Linked DNA regions of Pseudobacteroides sp.. The protein of the gene in region 1 interacts with the protein of each later gene in a pairwise test. Links are inferred from orthologs where the notes say so. Each region holds a gene or a part of one and is shown in the gene's direction. Other genes may lie near its edges.

Region 1 (11,745 bases):
ATTGAAAGTGTTGAAGAAGCACTTAAAAATGGTGACAAGGTTCAGTTGGTAGGCTTTGGATCTTTTGAAGTTAGAGAAAGAGCTGAAAGAAAGGGAAGAAATCCTCAGACTAAGGAAGAAATAACAATACCAGCAACTAAGGCTCCAGTATTTAAAGTTGGAAAAGCTTTAAAAGACGAAGTAAATAAATAGTATTATATATGTATAAGCTATTCTAAGAAGGTAAAAATGGGCGAGCCGTGGAAGGTCGCCCATTTTTGCAAAGATGAATTTAAGTAAGTGGGGTGAAGGAATTGCGGATTGACAAGTACCTTAAGGTATCTAGACTTATTAAAAGACGAACATTGGCAAGTGAAGCATGTGATCAGGGAAGAGTAAAGATTAACGGAAAAACAGCAAAGCCTTCAAACGAGGTTAAGGTTGGAGATACGATAGAAATTCAATTCGGTAACAGCAATGTGAAGGTAGAAGTAGCATCCATATCTGAAACAGTCTCCAAAAGTGATGCTAAAGGAATGTACATAGAAAAAGGTGATTGATATAATCACTTTTTTTTATGTCTAGGAAATTATGGTGTATACACACCACAATTTCCCACGACAACGGTCAAGGTTAAAAATCACTTTGTGATTTTTTATGTCTATGTCCATTTATAAGGTATTTTTAGATGCTCCCAAGCATAGGAATAGATATGTGGATAAAATACCGTAATACTAAATCATATGGTATTACAAACTAAAACACATCTATTAAAGGGGAGAAAGACTATGATTGAGGACAAAAAAAGTATAAAACAGCAGAAAGTTCAAAATTTAATACTTGAAAACAGGGAGAGGCTTAGCATTTCCGGTGTTTTAGATGTTGAAAGCTTTAACGATGAGTGCGTTATAGTAGATACTGAACTTGGAGTTCTGACAGTAAAAGGCGAAGATTTGCATATTAACAAGCTTAATCTCGATAATTCGGAGCTTGATATCGAAGGTGACATCTGTTCTTTGGAATACAGTGACAAAGAAGGCGGCAAGTCAGGTGGTTTTTGGGCAAAGATGTTTAAATAAACTGCCTGAGGATAAATTGTATTTTTGATAATAGCTAAAGGACTAATGGTTGGGATAATATATGTCGATAAGCAATCAAGTAAATATCTTTTTATGGTCTGTTTTTGGAGGAATGTTAATATCTTTTGTATATGACATATTCAGAATCAAAAGGAAGACCATTAAGACTAACAACATAATAACATATATTGAGGACCTTCTATACTGGAGCATATCGGCAGCGATTATGTTTACCATTGTATACATTGGAAACGAAGGTGAAATCAGGGGATATATTTTTCTTGGAACCATTATAGGGGCGGTTTTATATATACTTCTATTAAGTAAGGTGGTCATGTATGTATCCTTAAGAGTTATTGAATTTCTCAAAAGGGTACTAAAAACATTATGGCGAATACTTATTTATCCTATAAGAGTTATCTTCAGGTTCTTCTCAATACCATGCATTTTTATATATAAAATTTTTACAAGAATTTTAAGGAACTCAAAAAGGGTAGCAAGGATAAATTTGGATAAGTATAAAATATCAAATAGAATCTTTAGAAACAAAAGAAAAAAAATATAAGTATCAAAGAAGGATTTACAAATAAGTTATTGAATTATAAAATATAGGTGTTAAAATGTTTGTTAATGTCTATGAAATTATGATGTATGCTACACCACAATTTCTCACGACAATAACCAAGGATGCAAAATCGCAAGCGATTTTGTACAAAAGAGGAGTTATGGTTATGAAGAAAAAGAGAAAGAGTAAATTTTGGTTCATCGTTATTGCTTTGATTCTTTTATACTCAGGCTACATAAGTGTTAGCCTTAAAGGGCTTTTAGATTCTAAGAAAGAACAGCATGCAGATTTGGAGAACAAGATTACTCTTCAGAAAAAGCAGGGTGCAGATTTGGAAAAGCAAATGAAAAATGTCAACAGTGATGAGTACATAGAAAAGATGGCAAGGGAAGAGCTTGGAATGGTTAAAAAGAATGAAAGAGTATATATTGATGTGAATAGATAATGTAACTGTCTGCTAGGAGTTTTGGGAGCTTAATAGGGTATTGACGAAATGCATTTTTTGAGGTATAATTAACTTACCCTATTTATATTCCAAGGAGGATAATATTTTTTATGCTGGTTGAAGTTGGCAAGATAGTTGAAGGTAAGGTCTCCGGTATAACCAGTTTTGGGGCTTTTATTCAACTGCCGGAAGGAAAAACAGGTCTGGTGCACATTTCTGAAGTTGCTGAGGAATATGTCAAAGACATAAGGTCACATCTCAAAGAAAATCAAGTTGTTAAAGTGAAGATTATTTCAGTAGACAAAAACGGTAAGATTAGTTTATCTATTAAGAAAGCTCAAGAATCCAATACTAATCACAGAACTGTTAAGCCTGTTGATATTGACTGGAACAGAAATAGCACTGATAACCTGTCATTCGAAGAGCGACTGGCAAAGTTCATGAAGGATAGTGATGAAAAGCTTCATGATTTAAAGAAAAATTTTGAATCCAAAAGGGGCAGTGGTGGGTACAGAAGATCTGCTCAATTTTAAATGATATCAACTTAATTGATTATATTAAATATCCGGGTAAATTACCCGGATATTTGTGTATATATGGGGAATGATGGTGTACTCTACACCCAATTTCTCATGATAGCAATTAAGCTTTTATAGAAATATAAAAATAGCACAATTTAACATTAAAAAGTTATTGACAAACAACAATTAATGTATTACAATGTAAAAGTCGCTGATAAGTGATGCAGATATGCCGGAGTGGCGGAACTGGCAGACGCACAGGACTTAAAATCCTGCGGACTAATCCTCCGTACCGGTTCGATTCCGGTCTCCGGCACTAACATCACTTATAATGCGATTTTCATATCGCGGGGTGGAGCAGTATGGTAGCTCGTCGGGCTCATAACCCGAAGGTCGTCGGTTCAAATCCGGCCCCCGCAACTAAAATAAAAATGACTTATTCACATGAATAAGTCATTTTTATTTTTTAGGGAATTATCTTATTTTATAGTAATATCCAAATATTGAATAAACACTTTTAAATGTTATGGAATTAAGTGGGAAGTGTTTTCGTACATTAAGGCTTTTTTAGCATTATTAACAAATATAATTTTCATGATAATGATACAAAATATTATTAAATAAACATTATAAAAACATTATCCATTAGGAGGTTTTGTTATGAAAGGATGGAACCCTTTTGGAAAGATTGATATGGAAATTGGAAGTTTCTTAGAGAAGTCACCCTTCAACAAAGAATATGGAAAAGATGAAAGCACATCTGAGCTAAAGGAAAATGAAAAGAAAAGGGCATCAGAAGAAAAGAATAATACAAAGGAATAGTTAGGGACCCAATAATACATGAGGGAGTGTAAGGGATTATGGAAGGTAATAACACCCAAGGTTTGAATTTCAGTCAGCAATTTAATATAAATGAAGTTTCATTTGACAATGTGAATAAGGAATTTGAAAGTAAATTCAGAGAAAGATATAAAGATTCGCTAAGTTTGATGTCGGACAGTCATGATAAGTTGGAGAATGCTACAGGTGCCAGTTCTTTGAATACGCTTGAAAAAATGGCTCGAAACATAAAGTATTATAGCAAGAATTCCGACTTCGAAGAAAGTTTCGAAGAAGTATTAAAGGAAGCGGAGAACAATAATCAAACTTGAGGGCAGAAAAATAATAGTGTTCCATAAGTGATTAGGAAACCTTTATAGGGAGCGTACAAATCCAAATAAAAGAGGATCGTGGATGACCAGGATCTTCTTTTATTTATTATTTATATTATTTAGATATTTTTTTTGGAGGAAATATATAAAATAGTGGTAAGTATAGATGGATAATGGATTTTATTAAGCTATGGAGGATTGGTTTTATGAAGGTTAAATTCATTAAAAAAACAAAAATAAAAAAAGAAAAATCAATATTGGATGTAGCCTTGGACTTAAATTTAAAGATAAAGGCGAGTTGTGACGGAAGGGGAAAGTGTGGAAAGTGCATGGTCAGGGTAGCAGACGGAGAGGTTTCGGAGTTGTCAAAAGCTGAAAAAAAGTTTTTAAGTGATGAGCAGATTGAGAAGGGATACAGGCTTGCATGTGAAACAAAGATAATTGGGGACGCAAAGATTGAGCTGATAGATTAGAACCATTTTAAACTAGTCTATCGGAAATATTCTTAGGCAGGAACAAAAAATAACTTCCGCTATAAATTTCGCTCAGGTGTTGAATTAACTCGTCAACACCCGGGGTGCATGGCGAGCAGTTTAGTGAAGCTAAACCACCAGATACGTAGAAAGCGAATGTAATTTTTTAATCATACATTAAATAAGCAAAAATGTTTTTCAAAACAAATGGTTTATGTTAGAATATAATAAATTCCCAACAGTGTGCAAAAAGGATATTATAAGGCTAAAGGTTGCAAAATCTCAAGTGATTTTCTTCTTTGGTCGTTGGAACATAAATTTACAAGGAGTTGGTTGTATTGAATATGCAGGAGATTGCCATAAAGGCTAAAGAGGCTTCCATTAAGCTTTCTGCTGTTAGTGGAGAATTGAAGAATAAAGCCTTGGAGAACATTGCGATAAAGCTTGGAGAAAGAAAAAATGAGATTGTAGAGGCTAACAAGGAAGATTTGCAAAGGAGCGAAAAAGAAAACCTTGCAGCTCCTTTATTAAAGAGGCTTAAATTCGATGAAAGCAAAATAAATGATGTCATAGAGGGTATAAAAAGTCTTATAGGTCTCCCAGACCCTGTCGGGGAAACACTATCTTCTACTGAGCTTGATGAAGGTTTGGAGCTTTACAGAGTTACATGCCCTATCGGCGTGATAGGAATAATTTTTGAATCAAGACCTGATGCATTGGTTCAGATATCCACACTTTGCTTAAAGAGCGGAAACAGTGTTTTATTAAAGGGTGGCTCAGAGGCGAAGGAAACTAACAGGATTTTGACAAAGATTATAGATGAAGCAACTATTGAGGCCGGCATGCCAGAGGGTTGGATCAGTCAAATTGAAACAAGGTCGGATGTAAGTGAAATGCTGAAAATGGACGGTTATATAGACCTTATTATTCCTAGGGGGTCAAATGAGTTTGTAAGGCATATAATGAATAATTCCAGGATTCCTGTAATGGGGCATGCTGACGGAATATGCCATTGTTATGTTGAGGAAGATGCTGATACAGATATGGCTGTAAGGATCGTTACAGATTCCAAAACTCAGTATGTTGCAGTTTGCAATGCAGCTGAAACACTCCTTGTAAATGAAAAGATTGCAAGGGATTTTCTACCTGCACTTAAGGCAGAACTTGACAAAAAGGATGTTGAGCTTAGGGGATGTGAGAAGGTTCGGGGGATTGTTGATGCTAAGTCTGCAACTATGGATGATTGGGCAACTGAGTACCTTGATTATATTCTGTCCGTTAAGATAGTAAAGGATTTGGACGAAGCGATTGAGCATATAAATCGTTATGGATCGGGACATACCGATGCAATTATTACGAAGGATAAAAATAAGGCAGCTAGGTTTATGAGTCTTGTGGATTCGGGAAATGTATTTTGGAATTGCTCAACAAGGTTTTCTGATGGATTCCGTTATGGTTTTGGTGCAGAGGTAGGTATAAGCACAAGTAAAATTCACGCGAGAGGTCCTGTTGGGTTGGATGGTCTTATAATATACAAATACAAGCTCATTGGAAATGGTCATATAGTAGATGATTACTCAAAACATGTAAGGACATTTAAACATAAAAAAACCGATAAAGATTTTCCTATGTAAAAATTAATAATGTGCCGATATTTAGAATATATTCATTTATCAAATAAAAACACTTTAAATTTAAAGTGTTTTTTAATAAGAGTAAGTTGTTTGGAAAGGTGTGAAGTTTTTTGAGCTCATTACAAAAGATAAAAAAGGGGAGAATTGCTTTTGTATTATTCATATTTGTAGCCATGATAACTGCCTTGATTGGCAGGTTTGTCTGGCTTCAGATCATTGAAGGCGGCAAGCTAAGTTCAGCGGCTTTGGCACAGCAGACAAGAGATACATTGATATCCCCAAGAAGAGGGAATATTTATGACAGGAATAGAAAAGAGCTTGCAGTGAGTATACCCTATTATACAATATCCGTGTGCCCTGAGAATATCCACAAGCTGAAGGAGGATGCGGACGAAATAGCATCAATGTTGTCCCAGATTCTTCAGACCGATAAAAACGAAATTTCAAAAAAGCTGGCAAACAAAAAAAGTAAATACCAGCTTATAAAAAGGAAAGTGGATAAGGATACCTCCGAAAAGATTAAGACCTGGATTAAGGAAAAAAAGATTGAGGGTGTTTATCTTGAAGAAGAGCCGAAAAGATACTATCCTGCTGGCAGTTTAGCTTCACATGTTATTGGGTTTACAGACTTTGAAAACAGTGGGGTGCTGGGTATTGAAAGAACCATGGATAAATACCTGAAAGGAAAACCTGGTAAAATTTTGAGTGAGGTTGATGCAGGCGGTCAGGGAGTAATGCCTGGAGAAAGCAAGGTCATCGATGTAAGGGATGGGTCAAATATAGTCCTTACAATTGATGAAGTGATTCAGGATATAGCAGATAGGGCTTTGAGTGAAGCTATAACCCAGTTTAAGGTTGTTAACGGGGGGACTGCAATTGTAATGGATCCCAGGACAGGTGAAATTCTTGCGATGGTTTCAAAGCCTGATTTCGATTTGAATAAGCCCACCGGTGTGCCGCAAGGGGCAGATCCAACCAAATGGAAAGGTACCGGAGAGAATGAAGGGAAATTCTTATGGAATTACATATGGAAAAATAAAACACTTGCTGACACTTATGAGCCTGGTTCAACATTTAAAACCATTACTTCTGCCATAGGTATAGAAGAAGGACTGGTTACTCCCGATACAACTGTTAACGATTTTACATACAGACTAACTCCCAATTCACCTAAAATAGATTGTCACCTACCCAACAGGCATGGAGTTGAAAGCTTCAGACTCAGTATGTATAGGTCTTGTAATCCTGTATACGCAAAGCTGTCTCAGGATGTTGGATTAGATAGATTTTATGGGTATATGAAAGCCTTTGGGTTTTATGATAAGACAGGTATAGAACTTCCTGAAGAACTTGGCGGTATATTTCAGGAGAAGCCTACAAAGTTGGATATGGCTGTTGCTTCCTTTGGACAGAGGTTTACAATAACGCCTCTTCAGCTAATAACGGCATACTCGGCTATTGCCAACGGAGGAAAACTTTTGGAACCTCATATAGTAAAAGAAATAACAGACCAGGATGGAAATATAATTGAAAGAAATGAACCTGAGGTTGTTAGAAATGTAATTTCAAGGCAGACCAGTGAAACATTAAAGGATATACTATTAGGTGTTGTCAGTGACCCTAACGGTACAGGAGGGAAATCATACGTAAAAGGGTATGGTGTTGCTGGTAAAACAGGTACAGCTGAAACAACAAAAAATACAAACAGATTAGGCTTGCCTGACTTGGCTAAAAACCTGAATATTCCATGGGCCGTGCCCATTGATTATAAGGATGAAGAAAGATATGTGGCTTCCTTTGCAGGGCTTGCACCTATCGATAACCCTGTAATTACAATATTGGTTACGCTGGACTATCCCAATATGAAAGAACACACAGGGGGGTATGTAGCGGCTCCCGTAGCTGGAAAAATTATTGAAGAGACACTGGAACATTTAGGTGTTGAAAGAAAATACACAGAGCGTGATAAGAAGCTTATTCCAAGGGAATACACTGTCCCTGATGTAAGAAATATGGATATTGAAAACGCTGCTGCAGAATTGAAAAAAAGCAAGCTTGATTTTATAAAGGAAGATTTGGGAGATGTTAAGAACACAAAGGTTATATCCCAATACCCAAAGCCGGGGACAATAGTAAGGGAGAATTCATTTATTACACTGTATATGTATAAAACCGATAAGCCTGTAATGGTAAAGGTACCTGACTTAAGCAAGAAAACTGTTTTGGAGGCCATAAATACACTTAATGATATTGGACTTAATATAAAGGTCAATGGGGAAGGTTTTGCTGTTTCCCAATCAGTTTTACCGGGCAAGGAAGTTCAAAAAGGATATGAGGTAGGAGTAAATTTTGAAACGGGCAGTAATCTGGATGACTAGAAGTGACAGACTTTAGTTATACATAATCTATTATCAAATGAAAGGAATGTTTGAATGAACTGGATAGATAAGCTTGAAAGGAAGTACAAACGTTTTTCCATTCCCGGGTTGGTAAGGTATATAGTTATAGTAACTGCCATATTGTTCGCGGTAAATGAGTTTTCTCGAAGTAACAGTGTGTTTGGTTTATTGGCACTGGATGCTTCAAGAGTCTTAAGCGGGGAAGTCTGGAGATTGATATCCTTTATTTTTGTTCCTCCGGGTTTGGGTATCATAGCAGTTATATTTATGCTTTACATATTCTATATGTTTGGTACATCTATGGAAAAGTACTGGGGCAGTTTCAGGCTGACGCTCTATTATTTTATCGGTATGGTTTCAGCAATAATAGCTGCTTTTATAACAGGATACGGGACATCTGAGTTTATCATTCTGTCCATTTTCCTTGCATTTGCTTATATAAATCCTGACTTTAAGCTTCTTTTGTTTTTCATTATACCGGTTAAGGTTAAATACCTTGCTTGGTTTGAGCTTTTGTATGTGCTGTACACCATAATGTTTGGTTACCTGTATGTTAAGATTGCAGCAATATTATCATTTACCAGCTTCATTATGTTCTTTGGCAGTGATATGTATCAAAGATGGGTGGGGCCCAAGGTTAAGAAGTTGATAAAGCAGCAAAAAAGAAGGAAATTCAAGGTTATTGTGCCTGAGAGAAATTTTAAGATTGTTCATAGGTGCAGGGTTTGCGGAAGAACATCAGAGGATTACCCTCAATTGAAATTTGGCTATTGCCGAACTTGCGGAAGTGATTATGAATACTGCAGCGATCATCTGGGGAAACATAAACACTGATCTGCAGATAAAAGTAGTCAAATGTAAGCTTTTTGCACTTTTAATCTAATTAAAGCATTAACCGGATTTGGTCTTCAAATCCGGTTAAAATTATTATTTGTTCTATTTTATAATGTTGTTGTGGAGGTGTATTCCACCTTTATTGTGTCGTCTTTCTGCCTTGCAAGCTTTGCTTTATTCCCTCTTCCGTCTTCAATATTGAGCTTTTCAAGCTTGCATTCAACAAAAAAATTAACAACGGTTGTTTCAACAAATCCAGCCCAGTTTTGTTTTTTTTCGATAATGTCTGAAGAAACCTCTAAGATTTCCTCAATATTATTGTTTTCATTTGTAGACATGTTTTTCACCTTTCTTCGTGTTTTATTTGAAATATTAAAGTTGACAACATTATTATCTTACCACCTTTAATCGGTTCTTGGAAGTATTAAAGAAGAAATTCCATCAATGTCTTAAGCTTCTTATCAAGAAACCCGGGTATATATTCATGACCGAAATATCTGAACACAGATATTTCCTTTGAGCATTTCATATGGTTGAATGCGGCAAACACGGTTGATGGAGGAGTAATTGTGTCAACAAGTCCTATTGATGTGAGGCAGTGACATTTAATATTAGGTGCAAGATTCATCATATCAAAATATGAGAGGGTCTTTTTGGCTTCAATCTCAATTTGAGGATCTGCTGAATTACGCCTGAAAAATTCATTCAATTCACCATATGGCCCCTCTGGACAAATATCTATTGCCCTATTAAAGTGAGACAGAAATGGGTATTCGGTAACAGAAAGTACCGGAATTGGCGATAATGCTGCAGTAGCTAAAGCTAAGGCACCACCCTGGCTCTCTCCCACTACTGCTATTTTGTCTTTGTTGACGCCTTCGATAGATGCCAATATTTCCGCAGCTCTAACCGCATCCATGTAAACCGCTCGATAGTAGTATTTTTCAGGTGATAGCAAGCCCTTGGTCATCCAGCCTGTGCTGTGTCCATGGGTGGATACTACATTATCAATGCTGTCTCCCTGCTGGCCCCTGCAGAACATAAAAAGTACGGCATATCCACGAAGGGCATAATTAGCCACATCATGATGCCTGCCGTCAAAAGCCCAGTTATAGCCATGAAAATGCAGTATACCCGGATGAGGACCTTGGGTCTGTGGAATTGCAAACCATCCTGATATATGGGAATTATTAAAGCCCTTAAAGCTGAGCTTATACATTTTTATACCCTTGGCAGGATAATCAATGGGGTCAAGAGAATACTCCAAAGGGACAGATTCTAATTCGGAAAGAGAATTTTCCCAGAATGCGTTGAAATCTTTCTCTCTTGTCAGAGCTGGTAAATATTCTTTTAATTCACTTAAAGGCATATCATAGGGTTGATTCATAATGTTCCTCCTTAACTGATTTTGTTGTCCAAATGATTCATTTTCATATAAACATTAACCATTTTCGTGACGATATTAGTATAGACTTATGTTTTAGCTATTGAAAACATACGGTGACAAATTGAAACTGCTATTTTTAATATACTATACAATGTAATATTTTTCAAATTAATTAAGGAATAAAAATAATCAGGGAGTGTGATCATATGCCAAGTGTTTTAATAGTTGATGATGCAGCATTCATGAGGACATCGCTGAAACTGATGCTTGAAAGGAATGGTTTTACCGTTGTGGGAGAAGCAGAGAACGGAGTCGCATGTATTCAGAAGTATGTAGAGCTAAAGCCCGATATAGTTACAATGGATATTACAATGCCTATCCTAGATGGTATAGAAGCAACCAAAAAGATTAAGGAATTGGATCCAAAAGCAAAAGTAATCATAGTATCGGCAATGGGGCAGGAGGCATATGTGAGGGATGCTGTAGTAGCAGGTGCCAAGAATTTTATAGTAAAGCCATTCAAGGAAGATCATGTCATGAAAGTTTTAAATTCATTGTAATATCCCGGTATTGCTTTATTAACACATAATAAGAAGAGGTGGTTTAATTGTCTGATAACTACAGAGAGCCTATGTTGGAAATGTACAAATTTGAGACAAATCAACTTATTGAGCAGTTGGAGCAGCTTATTATCTCAAGCGAAAAATCCAGTTGCTATTCTCAGGAAGCCATTAATGAGATTTTTAGAATTATGCATACAATAAAGGGCTCATCTGCAATGATGCTTTTTAATGGAATCTCTACTCTGGCACATTCAATAGAGGATTTGTTTTTTTTTCTGAGAGAATCAAAGCCTGCTAAGGTGGATTACATTAAACTAAGTGATCTTATTCTTTGCTGTACGGATTTTATCAAGGAAGAGCTCTCAAAGATTGAGAGGGGGATTGAGCCGGATGGTGACTCCGGAGATCTGGTAAATAACATCAAGACATACCTTGGGGATTTGAAAGGAGTTGGAGGCATTTCAGCATCTGAGAAAGCAGCCAGTTCCGAGGAAAAGACTGCTGATAATAAAAAACAGAAATATTATATTACCTATAGCTTAAATGGTGATACTGTAAAAACTTGCTTCAGGGCTGCTTTGTATTTTGACGATGGCTGCGAAATGGAGAACATTCGTGCCTTTTCAGTCCTACATTCTTTGAAGGATGTAGCACAAGATATAATGAGTGAGCCATCGGATATTATTGAAAATGAAGAAAGTGCCCAAGTTATAAG
Region 2 (11,611 bases), on another replicon or contig:
AATAAGGAGAGGGAAGTTTTATGAATAAAACTCGAAAGCTCATATTTGCATGTATTTTGTTTTCAATATTGGGTGTGTTTTTTATAGTATCCTCAATAGTCCAATTTGTGAGCAATAATTTTTTATCTGCAATACTTGATTCAATAGCGGGAATACTTTTTATAGTGGGTGTATTTTATGAGGTTTATAGAATAAAAAAAACTCTATAGAATAATAAAAGGGTGTAATTATGATATTGTATAAGATTAATGAAATTTAGATAATTGGAGAATCATGTATATATGAAAAAAATTTTTAAAATGGTAGGACTTTTAGCTGTTTTTATAGGTGTTTATTATTTTGCTACTATTTTTGTTGGAATAATTATTGGTATAGTGCTTATTATTATTAATTTAGCAACTGGAAATATAGATTTAACAATAAATTTTGAAAATTATTCTGAAAAATATGCATATGTTACGATAATATTTGTAAATATTGTCACAGTATTATTTATGTGGGTTTTATTCAGAATACGTAAAGAGAATATATTTAAGAATTTTAATTTTAACAGAATTAATATGAAAACTATAGGATTGCTCATAATTTCAGCAGTATTAATGCAGTTTTTTTTATCCACATTAGTATCATATGTCGTACAGATAGATGGATTTTCTAATATGGTTACACAGTACACGGAAATTACAGAGCCTTTAATGTTAGGAAATGTCTTAATTGTTATAATTGTTATGGGAATCGTTACCCCAATTTTTGAAGAATTTTTCTTTAGAGGTATTATATATAATGAGCTTCGGAAGAACTTACCTGTGGTAGTTGCATTAATTATTCAAGCTGTTATATTCGCTGCTTTTCACGGAAATATCATTCAGGCTATCTACACAATTATACTAGGTGTCTTGCTTGCACTTATATACAATTGGTACAAATCTATATTGAGCCCTATTATATTTCATTTAGGGTTTAACATTTCTGGTATTGTATTGAGTAAATTCAAAACCATTCAAATCTTTGATAACTACAGAATAGTGTTTCTTATTTTTAGTGCTTTATTCTTAAGTGTTATGTTTATTCCTTTATGGAGAAATAAAACGCAAAATAAAGAAATGACTGCTGTTTAGATTAGTATAGAATAATTAAATAACTATATGAAAAGTGCTTAATCTTTTACATCTGTCTATTGTAAATTCTGTTAAAATCATTAATTATTTGCTCTGACTAACAAAGATCAGTAACACTTTTCAATAGTTTAATAGTACGGATTAGCACTAACACTTTTTAATACATACATTTTGAGATCGAATTATACTAGCTTGTTTATGTATAATTCGTTATATAGTTATTACATTTTCATATATTTGATATTTGCTAGTGAGGTTAGAGTTGTGATATTTAAAAAATACTACTGTATAAAACAATATGATACCGCAGATTGCGGAGCAGCATGTCTTGCAACCATAAGTAAACAATACGGCTTAAAGATACCAATTACAAAAATAAGAGAAGTTGCGGGCACCGATAAGCAAGGTACAAATGCTTATGGGCTAATAAAAGCAGCTGAACAATTAGGATTTACGTCTAAAGCTGTCCGAGGAAATCAGGAAGCTTTTTTTTCAGAATTTCCCCTTCCAGCAATTGCCCATGTAGTAGTTGGTGGAAGCTTGCTTCATTACGTTGTAATTCATAAAATAACAAAAAAACAAGTAATTGTTGCCGATCCTGGAAAAGGCATTGTCAAGTGTACGCCAGAAGATTTTTTCAAAGTTTGGACAGGTGTGCTTATTTTGCTTGCTCCTTCAGCACAATTCAAAAAAGGCAACGAAACAAAAGGAATATTCTCACGTTTTTCTGGCTTATTAGCCCCTCAAAAGAAGTTAATTATAAATATATTTCTAGCATCCCTTATCTATACAATATTAGGGATACTGAGTTCTTTTTATTTTAAATTCATGATGGATGATATACTGCCCAATAATTTAATGAATACATTACATATTGTTTCAGTAGGCATCATTCTTTTAAGCATTTTTAAACTTCTGTTGAATGCATTCAGGTCACACCTGCTTTTATATCTTAGCCAGAAGTTGGACATATCATTAATCCTTGGTTATTATAGCCATGTCCTGCAATTACCCATGAACTTCTTTGGAACACGAAAAGTTGGAGAAATTATATCAAGGTTCATGGATGCTTCAAAGGTGAGGGAAGCTATATCGGGGGCAACACTCACAATAATGATTGATACTCTGATGGCAATAGCAGGTGGAATAATACTTTATTCGCAAAGTTCATTTCTATTTGCCATTGCTTTCATTATGGTTATAGTCTATGCCGTTATTGTATTTTCCTTTAACAAGCCAATAAGAAATATAAATCGGGTACAGATGGAAAACAATGCACAGCTTACATCATATCTGGTTGAGTCCTTAAATGGTATTGAAACTGTCAAAACCTTTAATGCTGAACGCAAGGCAAATATTGAGACAGAGAAAAAGTTTATAAAGCTTTTGAAAAGCATTTTTAAAGGTGGGTGGATAAATAACCTTGAAAATTCGCTGACTGGATTTGTAGCATCGATCGGAGGGATTGTAATCCTTTGGGCAGGAGCGTATAGTGTTATAAAGGGAGATATGTCGGTTGGCCAGCTATTGGCATTTAATGCACTTCTAGCGTATTTTCTTGATCCGATAAAAAATCTGATTAACCTCCAGCCAATGATGCAGACGGCCATAGTTGCTTCTGACAGATTGGGAGAAATATTGGATTTGGAACTTGAGAAGAGTGAAAGCGAAGACAAAAAAATAGCACCAAGTACACTTAAAGGACTGATAGAATTTAAAGAGTTGGATTTTCGTTATGGCACTCGTCAGTTAGTTTTGAAAAATATTAATCTTAAAATAAATAGCGGGGAAAAAATCGCCTTTGTTGGTGAAAGCGGCTCCGGTAAAACAACCTTGGTAAAGCTGTTGTTGAACCTTTATAAATGGGAAAAAGGAGAAATACTTATCAATGGTTACAATGTCAAGGATATAAACATGAATTATCTGCGTGAACGCATTGCATATATTTCTCAGGATATTTTTCTTTTTAGTGGCACCATATATGAGAACCTTACTCTTGGTATAGAAAACCCGGATATGGAAACTGTTATTGAATCTGCAAAAATGGCAAAGGCACATGATTTTATTAACCAGATGCCTTTAAGATATGAAACTATGTTGGAGGAAAACGGTTCCAACCTATCAGGTGGTCAAAAGCAAAGACTAGCTATAACGCGTGCACTTCTAAAAAAGCCTGATATACTGATAATGGACGAAGCCACAAGCAACCTTGACTCCTTAACGGAAAAAGCTATAGAAAAGACTATCAACGAACATACTCATGGCGTTACCACCCTTATAATTGCCCATAGACTTTCCACCATAATGAGGTGCGACAAAATTTATGTTATGGATAAAGGAGAATTTGTGGAAAGTGGAACACATAAAGAACTGATGAATAAAAAGGGTTTGTACTATGAGCTTTGGACGGAACAATTGCCAGAACTATCTGAAAAGTATATAAAAAAGGAAACAGGAATTTCTTTAAATTCCTTCGTTCCATTTGTCCAAGGAGTTTTTGAGTCTGCAGCGGCAAAGGAAGGTGATGGAGAATGAAAACTTACATACAAGACATAAAGGATATGTCTGACAGCAGGGAAATGCTAGAAGCAAAACCTCACTTTTTCATGGCATGGTTTGTATATATACTTTTTGCCATTATCGGTGCAGCGTTGATTTGGGCATACTTTGGAGAAATAGATGACTATGTCAAGGCAAACGGTGCAGTAAGACCAGGAGAAAGGATAAGCACAATAAGGAATGCTATAGCCGGACGAGTAGAAAAGGTTAACATTGAAGAAGGAATGCGAGTCAAAAAAGGCGATGTGCTTTATACCATTGAGGCCAATGGAATTCTTCTTGATAAGGATGAGAAAGTAAAGTTAGTTTCAAGGCTTGAAAAGGAAAACAAAAATCTTCAGAAGTTCAAAAAAAGCGTACTGGAAGAGAAAAACTTTTTTGATCCGGTCAATGCTGATGAGGTTGATTATTATAACCAATTTCAGAAGTATATGACTGATAGGAAAACGAATGTGGAGCAGCTGAATAACTCCAAGCTTGACCTGATGCAGTTAAAAGGTGATGCAAAATCTTCAATGAAAATGGTAGAGGTCAAGCTGAAAAACACAAAAGACGTTTTAAAAAACCTAGAGACTATGCTTGTTTCGGTCGAGAAGAATAAGAACCTGTTTGATAAAGGCAATACTGAGTATCAAAGGAGATATGAGGATTATGAATTTAATATCAACCGATTGAACTCACTATATGAGCAAAAAAGAGATACTTATGAGAGGATTAAAAAGCTTTATGATGCAGGTGGTGTAGCGAGAAAGGAACTGGAGGATGCAAAAAATCAAATGGAACTTGCAAAGCTGGATGCAGATAAATTCAAAAATGAATTTGTTATGAATTTGCAGGATTCAATCAAGCAATCAGAGGAGAGCGTTGGCGAGCTTACCAATTCAATATCAAAATGGAAGACAAGCCTTGATGCATACAACGGTAAGAGCCAAAACACAGAACTGGTGATTGAAAAGTTGCATCTTGATACGCTTGGTCAAATTGAAGATGGCCTGTCCGCAAATAGAATGAACCTTGATAAGGCAAAAAGTGAATTAAAAAACCTTGAACTGAATTTAAAAGAAGCTATTGTAACTTCTCCTATTGATGGTATAGTAAACCTATATACGGAAATAAACCGCGGGGATTTGATTCAAAATGGAATTGATATCGCAGCGATTGTTCCATATACAAGCACCCAATACAAGATTCAACTAATGGTATCAAATAAAGATATCGCAAGCATTAAAGAGGGGCAAAGAATTAAATACCATTTCCTTGCACTTCCATACCGAGAGTATGGTGAGGTGGAGGGCATTGTGAAAAGGATTGGTACGGATGCCAGAGTAGATAAGGAATCAGGATCAAATTTCTATATGGTAGAAGCTACTGTGGATAAAACTGAACTTGAAAGCTACAAAGGAGTCAAAGCCCAAGTTAAGGTTGGAATGGTGTGTGAAGCCCGGGTTGTAACAAAATCACGAAAAATATTGTGGTGGCTTCTTGAAAAGATAAATCTCATTGATTGAAAGGACAGATGAATGTGGTTAAAAATAAGCGTTTTGTTTCAATTACTGTATTAGTTATGTTGGGCATTGCAGCAACAGGTGTATATGCTGCGGGCAGAATCTACACCAATAAATCCCTTGATGACCTTAAGGGATACGTTGATAACAGCAATCTGAATGTTCAGGTTGTTGACAGCGAGCATCAGGTTCTTGAGTCCCGCTATAGTGAAACAATTAAACAGTATAATGACAGTCGAAAGCAAACAGCGTTATTACAAAATCAGCTTGATAGATTGAATCATGATAAAACCTGGTATCCTAAGAAAAAAGAACAACAGCAGATGGTAGAAAAATATCAATTGCAGGTTGAGTATTATAATGTATGCCTGTCAATAAAACAGCTTTTATTGGCTCAAAGCGAACTGGAGGTTGTAAATAAGCAGATATCTGTTGAACAGGAGAAGCTGAATCAAGGAGATTCAACACAGCTTGCTGTTGATGACTTGAATTGCAGGAAGAAAATTGTGCAGGACATAATTATAAGCCTTAATCAAAGTATTGATGAGGGTAAAAATGCTCTAAAATCAAGGCTTAATGAGACTACAGCTGTACAGTTTGACCCTTCGTTTAGCATTCCATCTACGGTTGATGGTTCGGACACCTATTCTTTAGCAACTCTTAGGAAGAAATGCGAGGATAATAATATCGGACTGCTTCAAACAAATGCATATATTGGGTTTCATAGCAGCTTGGTTTCAAGCCTAAGGACATGTGTCGGTGAAAGTGATCCTTCATATGGGACAGCAGTATCTGAACGATCTAAGCTTCAAGCGGATGCAAATGTATTAAAACAGCAAATTGATACCTATGTTGAACAACAGTATAATATTTTTAAACAGGGACTTATTTCTTATTCTACAACTCAGGAACGTAAGGGTATTTTAAATCGCCAATTGGATGTTTTGAAGACTAAATATGATAATGGTGACATAAGCGAGCTTCAGTATTTGTCAGATAAATTCCTTGTTTTAAAAGAATTAAACAATGGTTATAACTCAATTGTTGATAAAATTAATGCAAAAACCATGATAAATTTGATTGAAAATGGGATTATTATTCAGAATAAATAGAAAATATGTTCGATAGGCTGATTGACGCAAAAATTCAAAGTAGTTAACAGCAAAATTCCTGATATCTAGAAAAATCTTGAATTGTTTTTCAAGCCAGTATCCTACTCTCATACAGATTTTACTGGAATTGATGGAGCAGATCAGGAGTTCTTTATTGTGCTATAATAGCCATATATGATTAAAGCCTTTTTTAGTGTCTTGTTTTTATTGTGAATTCCAATTATAAACCACAGTTATGTGGCTATTTTCTGACTTTTTCTTTTATTGAATTAATTACCCTTCACAGGGTATATATAATTTGAATGTTTTTATATAGAGGAGAGAATGATGAAATATAGAAAAGTGGTAAAAGGAATTTTCTTGGAAAGACCAAACAGGTTTATTGCAAGGGTTGTTATAGACGGCAATGAAGAAGTTGTTCATGTAAAAAATACCGGAAGGTGCAGGGAAATATTAAAAAAGGGCACAGAGGTAGTTTTAGAGGAAGCTTTCGGCGAAAAAAGAAAAACAAGATATTCATTAATAGGTGCTTATAAGGGCAGTATGCTCATAAATATAGATTCCCTGATACCTAATACGGTAATAAGTGAGGCAATTAGCAACGGTGAAATAGAGGAGCTTCGAAATATTTCATTTCTTAAAAGAGAGGTAACATTTAGAAAGTCCAGGTTTGACATATATTGTGAGGGCAATGAAAGGAAAATATTTATAGAAGTGAAGGGAGCTACTCTTGAAGTGGACAAGGTGGCAATGTTCCCTGATGCACCTACGGAAAGAGGCACCAAGCATGTATTGGAAATGAAAGAAGCCGTAGAAATGGGGTATGAAGGATATATTATTTTCCTGATACAGATGAAGGGGGTCCGATGCTTTATGCCCAATTCTAAAATGGATTCCAGGTTTTCAGAAGGACTAAAAAAGGCTGCAAGTCATGGGGTGAAAATTCTTGCATTTGATTCTATTGTTGAGGAGGATGGAATAGTATTGGGTGAAAGGATAAATGTGATACTTTAGGATAATTGCTGCTGTTTAAAATAGCTTGACTAAAAGGTGCTGGTATGGTAAAAAATATATTAACAAATAAAACTTAATAAAATCTTCAGGGATAGGTGAAATTCCTTACCGGCGGTAGGCAGTAATGCGAGCCCGCGAGCTTTTATAAAGCAGATCCGGTCAAAGTCCGGAGCCGACAGTAAAGTCTGGATGGAAGAAGAATAAAAATTGTATTATTAAATTCCCTGAAGATATTATCATCAGGGAATTTTTAGATGTTTAGGAAATACTACTACGTATTTTAATCAGGTGGTTTAATTAAAATGGAGACTAATTTGGACATACACGAAAAGTATATGATGAAGGCAATGGAGCTTGCAAAAGGCGGCAGCGGAAAGACAAATCCCAACCCCCTCGTTGGTGCTGTAGTTGTAAAGGATGGAGAAATTGTGGCGGAAGGTTTTCATGAGGTGCTTGGGTGTGCCCACGCAGAAGCAGCTGCAATTTACAATGCCAGGGGTGACATAAGTGGCGGAACCATGTATGTTAACCTTGAGCCCTGCTCCCATTTTGGAAGGACGCCTCCCTGTGCTAATGCAATTGTGCAGGCTGGAATAAAGGAAGTTGTTGTTGCGATGGAGGATCCCAATCCCAAGGTTTCGGGAAGAGGGATAGGAATTCTGAAGGATGCGGGTATAAATGTAATTACCGGCGTGTTGGAAAAAAATGCAAAAAAGTTAAATGAAATTTTTATAAAATATATCACAAAGAAGCAGCCCTTTGTGATAATGAAAACTGCTATGACTCTTGATGGTAAAATTGCTGCAGCTACAGGGGACTCCAAATGGATTACGGGTGAAAAATCAAGGCAGTATGTCCATTTAATAAGAAACAGGGTAGCTTCCATAATGGTAGGTATAAATACAGTACTAAAGGATGATCCTTCGCTGACTACAAGGCTTGAGGGAGAAACAGGAGCCGATTCCGTTAGGGTTATTGTTGACAGCACGGGTAAAATTCCTGAGAAGTCCAGGGTTCTTAATGTTGATTCGGATAAGGGTGTTATTCTCGCCACTACTTCAAAAATACCTAAGGAAAAAGAAGAAGCTCTAATAAAAAAAGGTGTCACAATAATCAAGGCTGACAAAATGGAAAATGGCACCGTTACAGGAGTAGACCTTGCAAAACTTATGGGTGAGCTTTATAAACTGGAAATAGACAGTATATTGTTAGAGGGTGGAGGGACCCTTAATTCATCAGCCCTTCAGTATGGAATTGTAGATAAGGTAATGAGCTTCATATCGCCCAAAATTATAGGCGGGGCCAATGCACCCACGCCTGTTGAAGGTCAAGGCAGGCGGTACATGAAGGATGCTGTTTCGCTGGAGGAAGTTTCCCTTGAAAGGTTTGATGATGATATACTTATAGAAGGGTATGTGAAAAGCAATGTTTACCGGGATTGTTGAGGAATTGGGAAAGGTAAAAAACATATCATACGGCAGCAGATCTATTAAGCTAATGATTAGTTGCAGCAATGTTCTTGAGGGATCAAAGATTGGCGACAGTATAGCAGTTAATGGAGTCTGCCTTACGGTTACCAATATGGGAAACGGGTATTTTGCTGCCGATGTGATGCCTGAGACCCTTAGGAGAACAAGTTTAAGAGATATGGGTATAGGATCGAAGGTAAACCTGGAAAGGGCATTAAGACTCTCAGATAGGCTGGGAGGGCATATTGTCAGCGGTCATATAGATGGCATAGGAACCATAACTCAAATGGAAGAAGAGGATAATTCGGTTTGGTACTCAATAAGGACTGATGGGTATATATTGAAATATATAATACATAAAGGGTCCGTTGCAATTGATGGAACAAGCCTTACTGTGGCTTATATAGATGAGAGCTTATTCAAGGTATCCTTGATACCCCATACACGGCACATGACTGTTTTAGGAGATAAAAAGACTGGAGATATTGTAAATATTGAGGTTGATCAGGTTGCAAAGTATATCGAAAAACTGACTTTGTTCAATGGTGAAAAAACAGAGAGTAAAAGCAATTTGACCATGGACTTTTTGAGGGACAACGGCTTTTTGTGATTTTAGTGTCATAGAGGAGGATGTAAAATGAAATTCAATACAATTGAGGAAGCTATAGAGGAAATAAAAAAAGGTAATATGATAGTTGTTGTTGATGACGAAGACAGAGAGAATGAAGGAGATATTGTCATGGCAGCACAAATGGTCACGCCTCAAAGCATAACCTTTATGGCTACATATGGCAGGGGTATGATTTGTGTTCCGCTAGACGAGTGCCGTGCAAATGAACTGGATTTGCATATGATGGTTGATAACAACAACGAAAATATGAGGACGGCCTTCACTGTCACAGTTGACCACATCACATCAACTACCGGTATTTCGGCGTTTGAGAGGGCTAAAACCATAAAGGAGCTCACAAATTCAGAGGCTAAAAGAGAGGATTTTGTAAGACCTGGGCATGTATTTCCTTTGGTTGCAAAAAATGGAGGAGTATTAAAGCGTGCAGGACACACCGAGGCATCTGTTGATCTCGCAAGGTTGGCAGGACTATACCCAGCAGGACTTATCTGCGAGATAATGAATGATGACGGTACAATGGCAAGGGTTCCTCAGCTTATGGAATATGTGAAGCAGCATGATCTTAAAATAATTACAATAGCACAGCTTATAGAGTACAGGAGAAATACTGAAAAGCTTATAAGAAAGGCTGCTGAGGCTAAAATGCCTACCGCCTTCGGTGAGTTTAAGATAGTAGCTTTTGAAAATTCAATAAGCAAAGAACATCATGTTGCTCTTGTTAAGGGAGATATATCTTCAAGTGAGCCTGTTTTGGTAAGGGTTCATTCGGAATGTCTTACGGGAGATGCGTTTCATTCACTAAGGTGTGACTGCGGTGAACAGTTAAAGGCTGCATTAAAAAGGATATCCGATGAAGGCAGGGGAATAGTTTTATATATGCGGCAGGAAGGCAGGGGTATAGGTCTTGTTAATAAGATAAGGGCATATGAGCTTCAGGATAAGGGCAAGGATACAGTAGAAGCCAATGTTTTACTGGGATTTGCACCTGATTTGAGGGACTATGGAATAGGTGCACAGATACTTTGTGATCTTGGTGTCAAAAAAATCAAGCTTCTTACCAACAATCCCAAAAAGCTTGTAGGCCTTAAAGGATATGGTCTGGAAGTTATTGAAAGAGTACCGCTGCAGATACAGGAAAATGAAGTAAACAGCTTCTATCTTAAAACAAAAAAAGAAAAAATGGGGCATTTATTAGATGATTATAGGGAGGAACAGTAAATGGCAATAAAAACTAATGCAGGAAATCTTATAGCTAAGGATCTTAGATTCGGTGTTGTAATAGGAAGGTTTAACGATTTTATAGGCAGTAAGCTTGTTGGCGGATGTATTGACGGCATTGTAAGGCATGGCGGAACAGAGGAAAACATAGAGCTGACATGGGTTCCGGGTGCTTTTGAGATACCTCTGGCAGCACAGAAACTGGCAAATTCCAAGAGGTTTGATGCTGTTATTTGCCTGGGGGCAGTAATTAGAGGCTCAACTCCTCATTTTGACTATGTTTCTAATGAAGTGTCAAAAGGAATAGCCAAAGTTTCATTAGATACCGGCATTCCTGTAATTTTCGGAGTACTTACGACGGATACAATAGAGCAGGCCATTGAAAGAGCAGGAACAAAGGCGGGAAATAAAGGCTATGACGCAGCTGTAACAGCTATTGAAATGGCTAACTTGATGAAGATTATATAATAGGAGTATTGTTGTAGGAGGGCTGTTGCAAGTTTGTAAGTTTAGGATATGAGATAGCATTGCTATAGAACAATTAAAATTCTGTTTCTCTGACAGAAAGAAAAAAATAAGCCCACCGAAAAAAATCGGCAGGCTTATTTGTGTTTGCAGTAAAATTCTTATAATAATGCTCCTTAAAAAAATTTTGTCAATAACGGAGGAAGTAGAACATGAAAAGGAATAAAATTCGGTGTGCATGGGTTACTGACGATGAAATATATCAAAAATATCACGATTTTGAGTGGGGTAGGCCGGTTCATGATGATAATAAGCTTTTTGAATTTCTTATTCTAGAGGGGATGCAGGCAGGTCTTAGCTGGCTGACTGTTCTCAAAAAGAGGGAAGCATTCAGAAAAGCGTTTGACAATTTTGATATGGATAAGATCATTGAATATGATGATAAAAAATTTGAAGCTCTTATGCAAAATAAAGATATTATCAGAAATAAATTAAAAATAGAATCGGTTAAACAAAATGC

The links.
Region 2: the proteins of VIO64_RS16350 (region 1) and sfsA interact in binary tests that used the Escherichia coli proteins (3 or more experiments, as listed by UniProt). The link is inferred for Pseudobacteroides sp. from one-to-one orthologs.

What each region holds. Positions count from the first base shown.
Region 1 is NZ_DATCTU010000103.1:22,597-34,341, reverse strand. What follows is about bases 3,751-6,702. They hold VIO64_RS16350 (glutamate-5-semialdehyde dehydrogenase), read left to right. Parts: upstream 3,751-4,557; coding sequence 4,558-5,847; downstream 5,848-6,702. Other genes in these bases: VIO64_RS16345 (penicillin-binding transpeptidase domain-containing protein), read left to right, coding at 5,958-6,702; VIO64_RS16355 (2Fe-2S iron-sulfur cluster binding domain-containing protein), read left to right, coding at 3,947-4,213. Also shown: VIO64_RS16405 (HU family DNA-binding protein), read left to right, coding at 1-192; VIO64_RS16400 (RNA-binding S4 domain-containing protein), read left to right, coding at 294-539; sporulation protein YabP, read left to right, coding at 768-1,058; spore cortex biosynthesis protein YabQ, read left to right, coding at 1,120-1,623; VIO64_RS16385 (septum formation initiator family protein), read left to right, coding at 1,790-2,068; VIO64_RS16380 (S1 domain-containing RNA-binding protein), read left to right, coding at 2,179-2,601; VIO64_RS16365 (hypothetical protein), read left to right, coding at 3,250-3,411; VIO64_RS16360 (hypothetical protein), read left to right, coding at 3,450-3,740; more of VIO64_RS16345, read left to right, coding at 6,703-8,225; VIO64_RS16340 (hypothetical protein), read left to right, coding at 8,280-9,080; VIO64_RS16335 (hypothetical protein), read right to left, coding at 9,188-9,418; VIO64_RS16330 (acetylxylan esterase), read right to left, coding at 9,505-10,467; VIO64_RS16325 (response regulator), read left to right, coding at 10,674-11,027; VIO64_RS16320 (chemotaxis protein CheA), read left to right, coding at 11,075-11,745. UniProt on the Escherichia coli protein: Catalyzes the NADPH-dependent reduction of L-glutamate 5-phosphate into L-glutamate 5-semialdehyde and phosphate. The product spontaneously undergoes cyclization to form 1-pyrroline-5-carboxylate.
Region 2 is NZ_DATCTU010000113.1:21,442-33,052, reverse strand. Bases 5,647-8,464 are described here. They hold sfsA (DNA/RNA nuclease SfsA), read left to right. Parts: upstream 5,647-6,621; coding sequence 6,622-7,308; downstream 7,309-8,464. Other genes in these bases: ribD (bifunctional diaminohydroxyphosphoribosylaminopyrimidine deaminase/5-amino-6-(5-phosphoribosylamino)uracil reductase RibD), read left to right, coding at 7,611-8,464; VIO64_RS18695 (hypothetical protein), read left to right, coding at 5,647-6,294. In the rest of the region: VIO64_RS18715 (hypothetical protein), read left to right, coding at 21-209; VIO64_RS18710 (type II CAAX endopeptidase family protein), read left to right, coding at 282-1,118; VIO64_RS18705 (peptidase domain-containing ABC transporter), read left to right, coding at 1,383-3,653; VIO64_RS18700 (HlyD family efflux transporter periplasmic adaptor subunit), read left to right, coding at 3,650-5,185; more of VIO64_RS18695, read left to right, coding at 5,200-5,646; more of ribD, read left to right, coding at 8,465-8,753; VIO64_RS18680 (riboflavin synthase), read left to right, coding at 8,734-9,387; VIO64_RS18675 (bifunctional 3,4-dihydroxy-2-butanone-4-phosphate synthase/GTP cyclohydrolase II), read left to right, coding at 9,415-10,626; ribE (6,7-dimethyl-8-ribityllumazine synthase), read left to right, coding at 10,627-11,094; VIO64_RS18665 (DNA-3-methyladenine glycosylase I), read left to right, coding at 11,304-11,611. UniProt on the Escherichia coli protein: Binds to DNA non-specifically. Could be a regulatory factor involved in maltose metabolism.